Regions from separate parts of the Lactobacillus sp. UMNPBX1 genome, predicted to be linked through region 1. Evidence: predicted binding sites of a transcription regulator. Region 1 holds the regulator's gene; each other region holds the start of a gene.
The links. Region 1 encodes HrcA, which represses chaperone genes, less so after heat shock. Its sites were predicted from a motif close to TTAGCACTCNNNNNNNNNGAGTGCTAA; they were not measured.
Positions count from the first base shown of each region.

Region 2: a site for HrcA is predicted at 2,238-2,264, ahead of clpP (ATP-dependent Clp endopeptidase proteolytic subunit ClpP). Genes of this name have one in related genera too.
Region 3: a site for HrcA is predicted at 2,703-2,729, ahead of CP352_RS04115 (ATP-dependent Clp protease ATP-binding subunit). Genes of this name have one in related genera too.
Region 4: a site for HrcA is predicted at 2,037-2,063, ahead of CP352_RS06930 (Hsp20/alpha crystallin family protein). Genes of this name have one in related genera too.

Region 1 is NZ_PCZI01000002.1:10,974-15,296, forward strand. It holds gene dnaJ (molecular chaperone DnaJ) at 1-151, opposite strand, end outside; gene dnaK (molecular chaperone DnaK) at 234-2,087, opposite strand; gene grpE (nucleotide exchange factor GrpE) at 2,104-2,688, opposite strand; gene hrcA (heat-inducible transcriptional repressor HrcA) at 2,701-3,750, opposite strand; gene ribF (riboflavin biosynthesis protein RibF) at 3,888-4,323, opposite strand, start outside.
Region 2 is NZ_PCZI01000001.1:245,894-250,216, forward strand. It holds gene yvcK (gluconeogenesis factor YvcK family protein) at 1-630, shown strand, start outside; gene whiA (DNA-binding protein WhiA) at 623-1,558, shown strand; gene clpP (ATP-dependent Clp endopeptidase proteolytic subunit ClpP) at 1,623-2,207, opposite strand; gene CP352_RS01240 (SH3-like domain-containing protein) at 2,402-4,030, shown strand; gene CP352_RS01245 (ATP-binding cassette domain-containing protein) at 4,139-4,323, shown strand, end outside.
Region 3 is NZ_PCZI01000005.1:18,342-22,664, reverse strand. It holds partial or broken gene CP352_RS04130 (ABC transporter ATP-binding protein) at 1-161, opposite strand, end outside; gene CP352_RS04125 (PTS sugar transporter subunit IIC) at 255-1,562, shown strand; gene CP352_RS04120 (alpha/beta hydrolase) at 1,543-2,433, shown strand; gene CP352_RS04115 (ATP-dependent Clp protease ATP-binding subunit) at 2,763-4,323, shown strand, end outside.
Region 4 is NZ_PCZI01000011.1:31,539-35,861, forward strand. It holds gene CP352_RS06910 (SOS response-associated peptidase) at 23-616, shown strand; tRNA gene CP352_RS06915 (tRNA-Gly) at 626-696, shown strand; gene CP352_RS06920 (CPBP family intramembrane glutamic endopeptidase) at 744-1,406, opposite strand; gene greA (transcription elongation factor GreA) at 1,486-1,947, opposite strand; gene CP352_RS06930 (Hsp20/alpha crystallin family protein) at 2,189-2,614, shown strand; gene CP352_RS06935 (C1 family peptidase) at 2,757-4,073, shown strand; gene CP352_RS06940 (ABC transporter ATP-binding protein) at 4,169-4,323, opposite strand, start outside.

The DNA.
Region 1 (4,323 bases):
CGTTAACCTGCTTATACTTTTCTTCAGCTCCAGGTTCATGGTTTAAATCTGGGTGATATTTTTTGGCTAATTTACGATATGCCCTACTTATTTCCTGATCACTGGCGTCACGATCTACGCCAAGTACTTTATAGTAATCTTCTTGTGCCATCTATTTGAACTCCTTGTATTCTCAAAAGAAAAGAACTACTCAATGGGTAGTTCTTTTCTCCTTTTGTTTAATTATAAACCCATTACTTATTTGGATCTACTTTGTGGAATTCACCATCTTGGGCATCACCGTTGTTGCCATTATTTGAATTACCACCTTGTGGGCCTTGAGGACCTGCTTGTGGACCAGCTTGACCAGCAGCACCACCATTTTGTTGATACAACTTAACAGCTAAGTCTTGAGCAGCCTTGGATAAAGCATCTTTCTTTTCTTTCATTTCATCCAAGTTGTTATCCTTTTGAGCTTTCTTCAAAGCTTCAAGAGCATCTTCAACTGGCTTACGATCGCTATCAGAGAGCTTATCCTTAGTATCTTTCAAAGTCTTATCTGTAGTAAAGATTAATTGATCTACTTCGTTTCTAAGGTCTGCTTCTTCCTTACGCTTCTTATCTTCATCAGCGTGTTCTTCAGCATCCTTTTGCATACGTTTAATTTCTTCATCTGATAAACCGGATGAACTCTTAATAGTAATCTTTTGTTCCTTGCCAGTACCCATATCCTTAGCAGATACATTTACAATACCGTTCTTATCGATATCGAAGGTAACTTGAATTTGAGGAACACCACGTGGTGCTGGTGGAATATCAGTTAATTCAAAGCGGCCAAGAGTCTTGTCGTCTGCAGCCATTGGACGTTCACCTTGCAATACGTGAACATCTACAGCTGGTTGATTATCTGCTGCAGTTGAGAAGATTTGACTCTTTGAAGTTGGAATAGTAGTGTTTCTGTCGATTAACTTAGTGAAGACACCACCCATGGTCTCAATACCAAGTGACAATGGGGTAACATCAAGTAAAACAATATCCTTAACATCGCCTGAGATAACACCACCTTGAATTGCTGCACCCATAGCTACAGCTTCATCAGGGTTAATTGAATGGTCAGGTTCCTTACCAGCCCATTCCTTAACTGCCTTTTGAACAGCTGGAATACGAGTAGAACCACCATTTAAAATAACCTTGTCAATGTCATTAACAGTAAGACCTGCATCCTTCAATGCATTGTCAAATGGTACCTTAGTCTTTTCTACCAAGTCAGCAGTTAATTCATCAAACTTAGCACGAGTTAAATCTGCTTCAAGGTGTAATGGACCAGCTTCGCCAGCAGAAATGAATGGAAGTGAGATATGAGTACTTGATACACCTGACAAGTCCTTCTTTGCTTTTTCTGCAGCATCCTTTAAGCGTTGCATTGCCATCTTGTCCTTCGACAAATCAACACCATTTTCATCCTTAAAGTTCTTAATTAACCAATCCATGATACGGTGATCAAAGTCATCACCACCAAGATGAGTATCACCATTAGTTGACAATACTTGAAAGACACCATCACCTAATTGCAATACAGAAACATCAAAAGTACCACCACCAAGGTCGTATACTAAGACTTTTTCATCTTGGTCTTTATTTAAACCGAAGGCTAATGCTGAAGCAGTTGGTTCGTTAATAATTCTTTGCACATTCAAACCAGCAATCTTACCAGCGTCCTTAGTAGCTTGGCGTTGAGCATCATTGAAGTAAGCAGGAACAGTAATAACAGCATCCTTAACTTCTTCACCCAAGTAATCTTCTGAGAATTTCTTAATATATTGTAAAATAAATGCTGAAATTTCTTGTGGTGTATATTCCTTATCACCAACTTTAACCTTATAATCAGCTTCACCCATGTGACGCTTAATTGAAACAATGGTATTAGGGTTGGTAATAGCTTGACGCTTTGCTACCTCACCGACTTGAATTTCACCATCTTTAAATGCAACTACTGAAGGAGTAGTCCGGTTACCTTCTGGATTAGTGATAATCTTTGGTTCTTTACCTTCAAGAACTGCAACTGCTGAGTTAGTAGTCCCAAGGTCAATCCCAATAACTTTTGACATATATTAGCTTCCTCTCTTATTGAGCAACTACAACCATTGCTGGTCTTAGTGTTCTATCCTTATATTGATATCCTTTTTGTAAAACCTGAACAACGTGATCTTTTTGATCATCATTCTCAGCTGCTACTGTTTGAACAGCTTGATGTAATGTCGGATCAAATTTAACGCCATCAGCCTCAATCTCAACTACACCGTGATCTTTCATTGCCTTCACAAGTGCATCCAGGGTCATTTTCACGCCCTTCTTTAACTGCTTAGACACATCATCATCGGCCTCAACGCTTAGGGCTCTTTCCAAATTGTCCATTGCTGGCAAAATGTCCTTCGCTAAGCTTTGAGATTCGTACTTAATTAATTGAGCACGTTCTTTAGTGTAGCGATTTTGCATATTTTGAATTTCTGCTTCACTACGCAAATACTTATCTTCAAGATCCTTGTTCTTATCTTTTAAATCAGCTAATTCTTTAGCTAATTTTTGATCTTGTTTATTTTTTTCTTGCTTCTTTTCTTCACCTTTATCGGCTTCTTTTTTAGCCTTAGGCTCAGAAGTCTTTTCTTTTTGCTCTAGATTTTTTTCACTTGGAAATTCTTCTTTACTCACGGCTAACCTCCTTTATTGAAACTTGCCGTAATAATCAAGCAACTTTTTAGCTAGTTCATTTCTAAAATATTCAAGCAACCCAATCATTTGTGAATATGGCATATTCGTTGGTCCAAGTAAAGCAATAGTTCCTTTACCATGGGAGCCAACGCTGTACTCAGCTGTCAGCAAACTATAATTTTTTAATAAATCATTGGGTAATTCAGATCCCAACTTTACCTTTACTGGATAATTTCCAGACTTTGGATCCACCTTTGCATCCATTAAATTAGTGAACAGATTATTATGATCAATCAACTCGTACAAAGAACGAATGTCATTTACATCATGTTCAGAAGTATTATTGAGCAAATTAATCTGTCCATCCACATACATCTGCTCACTAGCTGCATCTTTTACGACATCTTCAACTAAACTAAGCAATTCAGTCACATGTTCGCCGCCTAATTCGTTTTTAGCTAATTCACTTAGCAACGAAACGTTGATTTCATTTAGGCTCTTTCCGACTAACTGATCATTAATCATGCGGACAGCCTTTTCAATTTCTTCGCCGTGAATATTATGTGGCAAAGCATATACCTGATTTTGAATGTTACCATCACTTGTAACCAAAATTGCCATAATCTGTCGTTGAGACAGCGGTACAATTCTAAATCCTGTGACTCTAACATCATGACTCTCAGGTCCTTCCGCAAATGCGGTATAGTTAGTTAAATCTGACAGAATTCGTGCAGCTTCTTGTACAATTTCATTTACTTGATGAAAAGGTCGATCTAATTGACTTCCTATTGTATTATAAACAGACTCTGGTAATTGCAACGGCTCAACTAAATTATCAAGATAATAACGATAGCCCTCGCTTGAAGGAATTCGACCACTTGAAGAGTGAGTTTTTTCAATTAACCCCTGCTCTTCCAACACGGCCATTTCATTTCTAATCGTTGCACTTGAAACTTTAATTGGCAACTGCTTCATTACGGTCTTTGAACCTACTGGCTCATGACTTTGTGTAAAGTCTGTAATTATTGTTTTTAAAATAAGCTCTTGACGCTCGGTCAACATATTATATCGCCCTCACTTTTAGCACTCACATCTCTCAGGTGCTAACAGTTAATATGATACCAGAAATTAGCACTAAATCAAGTAGATTGCTAATTTTATTCAAAAAAATACGCACTTTTTTCAAAGTACGTAGCTTCTTAACCCTTTTGCTTAAAATAAGCCCTAATTTCTTGCTCATCTCGTTCAAGTTGCTCTTTCAGTTCAGGTAATCCGGCAAATTTTTTCTCACCTCTGGTATATTTATACCATTTGATCTTCATTGGCTTACCATAGATATCTTCATTAAAATCAAAAATATTAGATTCAATATATATCTTCTTGTCCTGATTAATGGTTACATTATAGCCAACGCTAGTCATGGAGTTATACCACTTACCATTTACTTTAGTCTTGGTAGCATAAACTCCAATTTTAGGAATCACCTTATGGTCTGCCCAAATCAAATTAGCTGTTGGATAGCCTAGCTTATGACCATTTCGTTTACCATGCCCAATGATACCACTCATTACATAATGGTGCCCCATTAATTCAGTGGCTAATTCCATCTGACCATCCTTAATTGCTTGACGAATT
Region 2 (4,323 bases), on a different contig from region 1:
GCTTCCAATGAACCATTGACTTTAAACGCAGAATTCGTGGATGGAACTACGGAGTCTGGTGAAACTGAAATCACATCTAAAGATAAGCGGATTAAGCGTGTCTGGGTGACCGATACTAATTCGGATGAAGAGCCTAGAGCTGTTTTACCAGTACTGGCTTCGATTATGCAAGCTGATGCAGTCGTACTTGGGCCAGGTAGTTTATTTACTTCAATTTTACCTAACTTAATGATCTCTAATTTAGGTGAAGCAGTGCGTGAGACTGACGCCGAGGTTATTTATATTTGCAATATCATGACTCAGCGTGGTGAGACAGATCACTTTAGTGATGCGGAACACGTACAGGTAATTAACGATCACTTAGGTGGAAATTATATCAATACCGCTCTGGTTAATGGTGCCAAAATTGATATGAGCAAATTTCACCCAGAAGATTATGATGCTTATCTTGAGCCTGTTAAGAATGACTTTGAAGGCTTAAGAAAGCAAAACTGCCGTGTCATTACTGATGACTTTATCGATCAACGTCATGGATTGGTATTTCATGATGGTGAAAAGGTAGGAAAAGAAATTATTAATCTGGCATTTGAATCAATGTCACGTAAAAGAATGAAGGAAAATGATGGCTAGTTATGCTAGTGAAGTCAAAAAGGAGCTAACTTCGCTTGAGGTGCATCCAGAGCATGCCAAAGCAGAGTTAGCTGCTTTTTTGCGAATGAATGGTGTATTAAACTTGCACGATCATCAATTTAGCCTAGATATCACTACAGAAAATCCTGCGATTGCTCGACGAATTTTTAAGCTGATTAAGATTGCTTATGGTATTGAGCCATTGTTGATTGTCTCGCGCAAGATGAAATTGAAAAAAAATAATCAATATTTGGTACGATTGAATCAGAAGGTACAAGAAATCCTAGAAAACTTACAAATCTGGGATCCTGAAAAAGGTTTGGTAACGCGAATTCCTCAGAGAATTATGACTTCACGTGAAGGAGCAATGTCCTATTTACGCGGTGCATTTCTAGCCGGAGGTAGTGTCAATAATCCAGAAACGAGTCGTTATCACTTGGAGATTTATTCAACTTATGAGGACCATAATGAGGATTTATGTAAGTTGATGAATAATTATTTTTATTTAAATGCTAAAGCAACTAAACGTAGAAGAGGCTATATTGTTTATTTAAAAGAAGCCGCAAAAATTGGCGACTTTTTGCATATAGTGGGTGCACTTAATGCAATGCTTAACTTTGAAGATTTGCGTATTATGCGAGATATGCGAAATTCGGTTAATCGCTTGGTTAATTGTGATACCGCGAATATGAAAAAAACAGCCTCAGCTTCAGCTAAGCAGGTAGAAGACATCCAGCTGATTGAACAAGAAAACGGCTTAGATGATCTACCAGAGAAATTGCAAGTTTTAGCGCGTTTTAGATTGGCGCATCCAGAATTAACTTTAAAGGAAGTAGCTAATCAAATTCCGGATGGTCCGATTTCGAAGTCAGGAGTTAATCACCGATTTAAGAAACTACATGAGTTAGCTGAGAGTTTAAGAGAATAAGAAAAAGGAGCCTGCACAATGAGTGCAAGCTCCTTTTAGAGTGTGAATAATTTTTAATAATTAATTACTTCTTCTTATTAACCATGATTTCGTCAATCAAACCATATTCCTTGGCTTCTTCAGCAGTTAAGTAGTTGTCACGTTCAGTATCCTTTTGGATCTTTTCCAAAGGTTGACCGGTAGTTTCGTGCAAAATTTCGTTGATCTTCTTACGGCTCTTCAAAATTTCGTTAGCTGCAATTTGGATATCAGTTTGTTGACCTTGAGCACCACCTAATGGTTGGTGAATTAAAACAGTTGAGTTAGGAAGTGCAAAACGCTTACCCTTAGTACCACTAGTCAAGAGGATAGAAGCCATTGAAGCTGCCATACCAATTGCAATAGTTGATACGTCTGACTTAATAAAGTTCATGGTATCCATGATAGCTAAGCCGGAGGTGATTACACCACCTGGTGAGTTGATATAAAGTGAAATATCCTTGGTATTGTCTTGAGCATCAAGGAAGAGTAATTGAGCGATGATTGAGTTAGCCATTTGGTCATTAATTTCACCGCTAAGCATGATAATTCTGTCTTTTAATAAGCGTGAGTAAATGTCATAAGCACGTTCACCACGAGCAGTTTGTTCAATAACTGTAGGTACTAGCATAAATTTGCCTCCTAATTGATTTCGTATTAATTAGCACTCTTTCAAGTACAGTGCTAATTAAATCACTTCGTAATGAAAGTGTCAAATAAAGAAGCTCAATGGTAACAATGGTAATAAAAATGTATTTTAGCTAACAGTGTTTATATATTATAATATAAAAGTAAAATGCAAAATATAAGATACGGAGGATAGGTTTGAAGTATTCAAATAAAATTTTAACTGCTACTTCAGCTGTAGCACTGGGTGTTGGTTTGTTAATTGGTTCTACAAATGCAGTATTTGCAGATAATTCTAAAACTACTGATAGTAATACAGATACTGCTAAGACTGATTCCAGTGCGAAGAAGGGACCAGCTCAAACAAGTACTTCTTATGACTTAATGGTTAAAGTAGGTAGCAATAAGAATTATCCTGTTTATAAAAAGATTAGTAATGGTAAACCTAGCGGTAAGATTGCTGATGCTAGCGATTATCAATATGCTCATATTCAATCTGACCAGAGAATTAAGACAAAGGATGCAACTTATTGGCGTATTTATGTAAATGGTCGTAAAGTTGGTTATGTTAACCAAAACTACTTTACAAGAGATGCTATCGCTGTACCAAAGACTATCAGTTTAGTACAAAATAGTCACTACGATTTTGATCCAACTGATGCAGTAAGTTATGTAACCAATTATATGGGTACTGTAATTGATACAGCAGATATTAAGATTTCAGAAGATGCAATCGATTGCTCAACTCCAGGTACCTATAATGTTAAATATAGCTATGGTAAAGCAAAGGCAACTGTTAAGGTAACTGTCAGAAAGAGTACTAAGGAAGGAATTGCTGATGCTGATAGCGTCCAAGCTAAGCCATTTAACGGCGATTTGAAATCCTGGAAGACTTACTACGGAAGTTCTGCTAACTATGTAACTAAGACTGATTTTACTCCTGATAAGAATAAGCATGCTTATGATAGTGAAAGCGGAAAATTAGATTTCACTACTCGCTTCTTCCAACCAGTTTTATTAAGTGTTTACCGTGACATTAAAAATGATGACTATATTAACCGTGTAGGTCATATTCCTGAAGGAATTACCATGTCAAATGGCTGGTTGTACACTAGTTTATTAAGTAGTACCCTGATTAGCAATGGTCATATTGTAGGATATAATCTTAACCATTTAACCAATGCATTTAACGGACAATACTTACTTGATATGAGCCAAAAGAAGTTCAATTCTTACGTTAAGAACATTAAAGTTAGTCCATATATTCCAATTGGTCACGGTCAAGCAATGGGCTCAACTGATAAATACATTTACGTTCTAAATAACAATAATAAGGTTTCATACAAGAGCAATATGTCTGAAGAGTTAATCCAAATTCGGAAGAGCGATATGTACATTAACAAGATTTGGACTATTAAATGCTGGAACGGTAGTGATTCAGACGGTCGTTACTTCAATAATGGTGTTGTTGTAAATGATCACAAGCTTTACACAACTCTTTATAATAAAGAAAAAGACCAAACTGAATACTGGGAATTCAACCGCAAAGGCGATAACTGGTATCCAACTATGGTAGGTGCAACTAAGGGTGGCATTGTAGCAAACACATACACTCAAGGGTTTACTTATGATGCCAAGAACAATAACTTCTACCTTGCATTCAATGACGTAATTGCTAAGATTGCAACTGATGGTGAAGTTAAGGATACTTACCAATACCACACTGGTCGTGAAATTGAAGGTATCGCAACCTACAACAACAAGTTATACATGAACTTAGCTCAACGTGCTGAATTACTTGAAAGTAAACAAAAGTTGACTAAGTAATCATTATCGATATTAATTTAAATAAAGGAAATTCAATGAAAATATTGGATTTCCTTTATTTTTTTAGTTGTATAATTAGAAAAATGAGTTATTTAGTTAGGCAAAAGAATGAAAATATTAGAATTAAAACATATCCAATATAGTGCAGATAAAAAACAAATATTGCAAGATGTATCATTTAAGGTTAATAAAGGCGATTTTCTAACCTTAATTGGCCCATCAGGTGCAGGAAAAAGTACGATTTTACGATTGATTGCAAATTTAATTAGTGCTAATTCAGGCGATATTCTATA
Region 3 (4,323 bases), on a different contig from region 1:
CCTAAAATATTAAGCAAAGTAGATTTTCCAGCTCCTGATGAGCCGAGAATAATGACTAGTTCGCCTTTATCGATAGAAAAAGTAATGTTCTTATTGGCATAGATGGTTGTGTCACCAGATTGGTAAATTTTAGTATTATTTTTTAAGTTAATGTAAGCCATCATAATCAGCTTTCTAGTATAGATGTATAATTAATAATTGTTTTAATTAACTTTATTCAATCATATTTATAATAAATAGGTAAAGGAAATACCATGGTAAACAGAATCACAAATATCTTTCTTAAACTAAGAAGATTGGCAATCTTTAGAATTTTTCAGCGAACGTTGGTTATGCTGATGCCGATCGCGGTAATTGGGGCATATTTTAAGTTGTTCAGAGATGCCTTTTTTTCGCCCGATAGTTTTATTTACAATATTTTTAATTTTGATATCACTTTGCCAGATCGTTTTTGGTATGCGGGAGCATTTGTCAGTCGGGGGATGGTTCGGGTAACCTTCGGCTTATTTGGTATTTATGCGGCTTATTTTGCGGCACGTTATACTGCGCGTTTATACCGTAAAGATTCAACCATGGCCGGGATGACGGCTGTCATCGTTATCATGTTTTGTGCTTATGCCAATAATTTAGCTAATAATGCCAGCGATCATTCACCATTTTCTTCCAGTGTTTTAAAAATTAATGCTGTCTTGCTGGCCTTGTTAATTGGCTATGGTGTAGGGCAAATTTTTCATTGGCTAGGAAAGGAACACAAGCCAGTCGATTTTGAACATGCCGCTAGAATTAAGGAAAGAGCCTGGAATGCGTTTATCCCGACAATATTTGCAATTTTTTGTGGGATAGTTCTGGGGATTATAATTTATGAATTTCAAATCAAATTTTTGAATTCTAGTACTTTTAAAGGCCTAGTTACTCAAATACAGGAATCAAATAATATTTTGTTAATAGCTTTACTGACTATCCCAGTCTTTTTACTTAGCTGGATGGGAATAGGTTATCCTCTAGCTTCTTTGTCAACTACTTCTAATAGTATTTCAGCAGCAGCTAACTTAAATTTTGCCTTAAAACATGGGAGTGCTTGGAATGTGCCATATAAGTATTTGGGTAGTTCTTTGTTTTATCCTTATGCAGAAATGGGTGGTGCGAGTATTGTTTTAGCGATGATTGTAATTATCCTAATTTATAGTAAAAATAAGGATAGTGAAAATATTGCCAAGGTTAACCTGCTTCCAGCAGCTTTTGGCTCAACTGGAGGCATGATGGTCGGGATGCCGATTATTTTAAATCCATTGTTACTGCCGGCGATTGTGATTATTCCAATTATTAATATTCTACTAGCCGCTGGAGCAATTTTTTGCCATTTAATTCAACCTTGTGCTTACCCCGTTTTAAGTGGGACACCAGGAATTTTGGTCTCTTTCTTTGGTTCTAATGGTGACTGGAGCAACTTGGTATTTTCTATTTTGTTATTCATTTTAGATATAATAATGTTTATTCCAACTATGAAATTAGGTTTGCGACTTGAAAGGGGACTAAAGGATTATGAAGAAAAGAATGATTAATTTAGTTCAAAATCCTAATTTTAAATGGTTGGCAATCGTCTTAGTCTTATTAGTAGCTTTGGCTATTCCAGGTTATTTTTGGATGAAGGCTGATAACCACGCTAGAGCTGAAAGACGCAAATCACTTTTGTCGCCAGTAATTATGATTCCAGGCTCTAGTGCAACAACTGAACGTTTTAATCAATTAGTGAAGCAGCTAAATCAGAACACACCGACTAAGCATAGCGTGCTTAAAATTAAAGTTTCAACGAATGGAACGCTATCATATTCAGGCAAAATCAATAAAAACGACAACGAACCTTTCATTATTGTCGGTTTTGAAAATAATCACGATGGTTATAGCAATATTAAGAAGCAAGCCAGCTGGTTTGATCAAGCCTTTTATGCCTTATCAGAGAGCTATAAGTTTAATAATTTTAAAGCCTTTGGGCATTCTAACGGTGGCTTGATCTGGACCTATTGGTTAGAACATTACTACTGTTACTATTCTGATGAAATTAAAATCAAACGTCTGATGACGCTAGGAACGCCATATAATTTTGGTGAAAAAAATATTAATCATAAAACGCAAATGCTAGAAACCTTTATCAAGAACAAAGATAAACTACCGAAAAACTTGATTGTTTATTCCTTATCTGGTGGAAAAAATTATGAGTCTGATGGAATTGTACCAGAAGCTAGCGTAGCAGCCGGAAAATATATTTTTCAGAATCAAGTCAAGAGCTATACTGCAATGACAGTAACGGGTGTAGAAGCGGATCACTCGGATTTACCTCAGAATAAGCAGGTAATCAAAGTAATTAAACAGTATTTGCTTGAGCCGAGAAAGTTGAGCGAACCGCAAAATACTGGACAAGCAAAAGGGCAATAATAGAGGTAGGCAGAAATAGTTTATAGTAATAAACTTATTCTTATCTGTGGAAAACTTCCTTAAAATTAAACAGTTTTAAGCAAAATAATCATCAATTTTTGCCCATCTTAAGAAATTTTTTAGAATTTGTGAAGCACTACAAATGTTTATATTACAGCATTTGTGGCGCTTTTTTAATAAAAATCACAAAAAATAAAGAAGATGTGGAAAACTTTTGATTTTTAGCTTGCAATCTGTGGATAACATGCTATACTATTAAATGTAATGAGTTAGCACTCAGTAGCTTAGAGTGCTAAAGACGTAAATTTGAGATAGGGAGTGTTGCACATATGGCATACTTTAACAATGATTTTGATAACTTATTTAACGAATTGAATAGCTCATTCTTTAATGACGACTTCGGCACTAGAAGAAATAGCAAGGGCAATTCAGGTTCAATTCCAATTAACTACTCCAGCAGCATGGGTGCTGCACCACAAACAATTCAACAGAACCCACAACAACCCAATGAAAAGCCAATTGGTGTTGACTTAGTTGAGGAAGCTAAGAACAATAAATTTGACCCAGTAATTGGCCGTGACGAACAGATTGATAACGTAATTGAAATTCTTTCAAGACGTAAGAAGAATAATCCTGTTTTAATCGGACCTGCTGGTGTTGGTAAGACTTCTATTGTAGAAGGCTTAGCTGAAAGAATTGCTTCAGGCAATGTACCAGCTAAAATGGCTAACATGCATATCATTTCAGTAAATATTAATGACATGGTTGCTGGTTCAAGTCTTCGTGGTAGCTTTGAAGAAAGATTAAAGAAGGTTATCGATAAGGCCAAGAGCGATCCTAACATTGTTTTATTCATCGATGAAATTCACAACATCGTTGGTGCTGGTTCTACTGATTCAGAAAACAACAATGGGGATGCAGCTAACATCTTGAAGCCAGCTTTGGCAAGTGGTCAATTGAAGTTAATTGGTGCTACTACTACTAGTGAATTCCAAAGAATTGAAAAAGATCCAGCTTTATCACGTAGATTCCAAGCTGTTCAAGTTCCAGAACCATCTACTGATGTAGCTGTTAAGATTTTGGAAGGCTTAAAGAAGAAGTACGAAGACTACCACCACGTAAAATACAGTGACGACAGTCTTAAATTAGCTGTTGAATTATCAGAAAGATACATTCAAGGCCGTTACTTACCAGACAAGGCTATCGACTTGATGGATGAAGCTGGTGCTAAGAAGGCATTGCTTGTACAACCAACTGATGAAAAGAGCTTAAAGAACCAAATCTCAGCTCTTGAAGCTAAGAAGACTGAAGCTGCTAAGGCAGAGGATTACGACAAGGCTTCAGAAATTAAGAGTAAGATTGCTGAACTTGAGAAACAACTTAAGAATGTAGATTCTAAGAATACTCCAGAAGTAACTGAAAAAGACATCTACGCAATTATTGAACAAAAGACTAAGATCCCAATGAGTGAACTCCACGCTGATGAAGCTCAAAAGAACTTGGACTTAGCTAAGAAACTTAAGAAGAATGTTATTGATCAAGACAGAGCTATCGATGTAATTACTGACGCTATTGCTCGTAAGCAAATCTTCAAAGACAGCGACAGACCTACTGGTTCATTCTTACTCACTGGACCTACTGGTGTTGGTAAGACTGAACTTGCTAAACAATTGGCAATTCAATTATTTGGTAACAAGGAACACTTAATCCGTTTGGACATGAGTGAATACCAAGACGAAATGGCAGTTAACAAGTTGATCGGTTCAGCACCTGGCTATGTTGGCTACGGTGAAGGTGGTCAATTAACTGAAAAGGTTCGTCACCAACCATACTCATTGATTTTATTTGATGAGATTGAAAAAGCTAACCCACAAGTCTTCAACGCATTAT
Region 4 (4,323 bases), on a different contig from region 1:
GCCCTAAAGAAAGGAAATGCGTATGTGCAACCAGTTTCGTTTACCTAATTTAAAACAAATTCAACAATATCTCAAAAGCGATCTTGACCTGCCCTTAGTTACACCAAATTTTGACATTCAAGCACAAGATATTTTTCCTAACCAAGTAGCACCTGTTTTGCTTTATCAAAATGGTCAATTGCAATTAAGCAACAAAAAATGGGGCTATCCAAGTCCCGTTGATCCAAAAAAGCCTTTATTTAACGCTAGAATTGAGCGATTTTATGATTCAGCGCCTTCAATGTGGGACAAATCCTTTGCCAAGCAACGTTGCTTAATCTTAACCGAAAAATTCTTTGAATACGCTAAAACTACCCATATTGCTGAAAACGGTCGTAAATACCATGATCGCTACGCCTTCCGCACTAATCAACCACTTACCTTAATTGCAGGTATTTATGATCAGGATTATTTTTCAATGGTTACTACCGCGCCTAACAAAGATATGGCGCCAATCCATAATAGAATGCCTCTAGTTGTTATGCCCAACGAACTACGCCGCTGGCTTTTTCAAAATTTTACCAGCTTAATTGATCGTAAAAGTGTTGATCTTCAAATAGAAAAAATGCTAAAATAAAAACATATTGCGGGTATAGTTAAATGGTAGAACGACAGCTTCCCAAGCTGTAGATGCGGGTTCGATTCACGCTATCCGCTTTTTTTATACAAAAATAAGGATGAGAATTTTTCTCATCCTTTTGTTTTTAAATCATAATCACTGTAAGTACGCCACTAACTACAGCTAAGTAAATTGGCATCAATAATGTTTGTGTGTACATATAGCTCCAAGCAAACACCATGCCATAAATTGCATCAATAATAAAGAGTACTACTGAATTTTGAAAGTTCAGTAAGCTATAAATCAGACCTGAAACAATGATCCCCATAATTGCAACTTGCTTAGTATTTCGCCGAAAAGCATAATTGAACAAAAAGCCAGTCGCCAAAAATTCTTGTAGGATTGGTAATACAATTCCTTGGACAACGATTAAAAACCAAAACATGTTAACTGATTCACTTTTGGCATATATCAATTGGAAATCATAATGACTAATCCTGCCATATGATTGTAAGTATGAAATCGAAATCTGTGTAACTGTAATCACTAATGTTAATAGAACAACAGTTGACAAACTGCCCAACCATGGAAGTTTAAGATCACGGGCAAAAAAGCGTTGCTCTCGATTGAAACGATAAACATAAAACAACAGAATCATGGCTGCAACTAAGCCGAATAAAATCAAATCCCAAATATGAACCGGAGATTTTCTAGTAACTAGCTTTACTACTGCAAACACAGCGACATAGCCAGCTAAATAAACGGCATAGCGGATCACATTACCCTCTCTTGATCGTGGCGTATTCAAATTCTTCACTCCTACTCTGAATTGTATCCTACAAAACCCATATTATACCAGAAAAAGACAGTTTATTATAGTTCTCAACTTATTTAACTTCCACAATCGTTACTTGATATTCACCTGCTGGTGCCGCCACCGTTGCTGTTGTACCAGCCTCCTTTTTCATGATTGCTTGACCCAATGGAGAATCAAAAGAAACCTTGCCAGCAGCAAGATCCGCTTCCATTCGCCCAACTACTTTGTATTCTTCTGTTTCATCATCGTCATCAAACTTAAGCACAACGGTCTTTCCTAGATCAACCTTACCATCATCTTCAGCTTTAACAATTTCGGCATACTTTAATTGTTTGCCTAGGTAACGCAGACGACTTTGTAAGTGACCTAGATCACGTTTTGCTTCAGTATATTCAGTATTTTCCGAAAGATCACCTAAAGCTCGTGCAGCCTGCAAAATTTTAATTCTACGTGGCCGATCTTTTTTTAATCGAGCAATTTCATCCTCAATTTGTTGATAGCCTTCTGGAGTCATTTTCTGAAAATATACCATTTCTATTTCACAAACTTTCTTTATTTTTTTATACGTAATAATTATCTACAATCTCAGAATGTTATTGTAGCAGCGTTATCAGTCTAAAATTAGCACTATACATTTTTGAGTGCTAATTTGTGTCATTTCTATAAAAAGCGACTACAATAAACAGTGTAAGGAGAAAAGAGATCAAGAAATGAGTTGATCTTTTCCTTATATTCTAATTAAGCAAATACAAAAATGAAAGGAAGTTTTATTTATGGCAAACGATATGATGAATCGGCGCAACGACATGATGGATGCAATGAATGATTGGTTTGGTTTTCCAAGAAACTTCTTTGACGATAATGAAATTGAAAACATTATGCAATCTGATGTTGCAGAAACTGATAAGGACTATCTAGTTAAGATTGACATGCCTGGCATGGATAAGCAGGATATCAACGTTAACTATAATGACGGTACGTTAAATGTCAGCGGCACAAGAAAATCATTTAAGGACACTAGCGATAAAAATAGAAATATCATTCATAAGGAAAGAAGTGAGGGCAGTATTTCTAGAAGCTATAGATTACCAAATGTAGTTGCAAGTGAGATTCATGCAAAGTATGATAATGGTGTATTGACCATCACTTTGCCTAAGGAAACTGCCGGCGATGATGGCAATTCTATAAAAATTGATTAATTTATTAGGTTTATGCAAGAGGTCTAATAAGTTAACGGATTAATAATTCTCTACAAGCGAGTTCTAATTGAACCCGCTTGTATTTTGCTTTAAAATAGAGTTAGTTTAGAAAAAAATTATAAAATTAAAAAGGAGATTTTTTATGGCTCATGAATTAACTGTGCAAGAACTAGAAAAGTTCTCTGCCGAATTTAATAAAAAACCTGAAAATAAAGTCGTTGCTCGTGCAGCTCAACGCAGTGGTGTACTTGAAGCATCTTATAATGATCGTGTTCAAGGACAATTAACCCGCGTCTTTTCAACCGAACTTGACACCAACAACGTTACTAATCAAAAGCATTCAGGTCGTTGCTGGTTGTTCGCAACTTTGAACGTTTTACGTCATGCTTTTGGTAAAAAATACAAGGCTAAAGATTTCACTTTCTCACAAGCTTACAACTTTTTCTGGGACAAGATTGAACGTGCCAACATGTTCTACAACAGAATCTTAGACAGTGCTGATATGCCACTTGATTCACGTCAAGTTAAGGCTGACTTAGACTTTGCTGGTAGTGATGGTGGACAATTCCAAATGGCTGCTGCTTTAGTTGAAAAATATGGTGTTGTTCCTTCATATGCTATGCCAGAAACTTTTAACACCAACGATACAACTGGTTTTGCTACTGCTTTGGGCGATAAGTTAAAGAAGGATGCTTTAGTATTGCGCCATTTGAAGCAATACGGCAAAGATGATGAAATTAAAAAGGTTCGCGAAAAATTTTTAAGCGAAGTTTACCAAATGACTGCTATCGCAGTAGGTGAACCACCTAAGACTTTCGATCTTGAATATCGTGATGATGATAAGAAATATCATTTAGAAAAGAACCTTACTCCACTTGAATTCTTGCATAAGTACATGGGCGATGTCGATTTTGATGACTATGTTGTTTTAACCAATGCTCCAGATCATGACTATAACAAGCTTTATGGTCTACCATCTGAAGACAACATCGAAGGCTCACTGAGAATCAAGCTTTTGAATGTACCAATGGAATATTTGTCCAGCGCTGCTATCGCTCAATTAAAAGACGGCGAAGCTGTTTGGTTTGGTAACGATGTTTTACGTCAAATGGACCGTAAGACTGGTTACCTTGACACTAATTTGTACAAGTTAGATGACTTATTCGGCGTTGACCTTAAAATGTCTAAAGCAGACAGATTAAAGACCGGCGTCGGTCAAGTGTCACATGCCATGACTTTAGTTGGTGTTGATGAAGACAACGGCGAAGTTCGTCAATGGAAAGTTGAGAACTCATGGGGCGATAAATCTGGTGTTAAAGGCTTCTACGTCATGAATAATGAATGGTTTAAGGACTATGTTTACGAAGTTGTAGTCCACAAGAAGTACTTAACTGAAAACCAAAAGAAGCTCGCTGAAGGTCCAATCACTGACCTACCAGCATGGGATTCATTAGCTTAACGAGCAATGATCATATAAAAAGGCGATCCATATCGGATCGCCTTTTTAGCATAAATATAATATTAATATAGAGAGAGTTGCATTAGATTTGGTATCTAATTTTCGTAGCTTGCCGCTACTTCTTCGTAATGCTTGACTTCATCGTCAGAGCAGCGTACGAAGTGTCCTGGACGAATTTCATGCATTGAGCGTTGCTTTCCGTCCATTTCTTCTTTTTGAGCGTCATAAGGAATCCTTGTCCGGCTCCGCT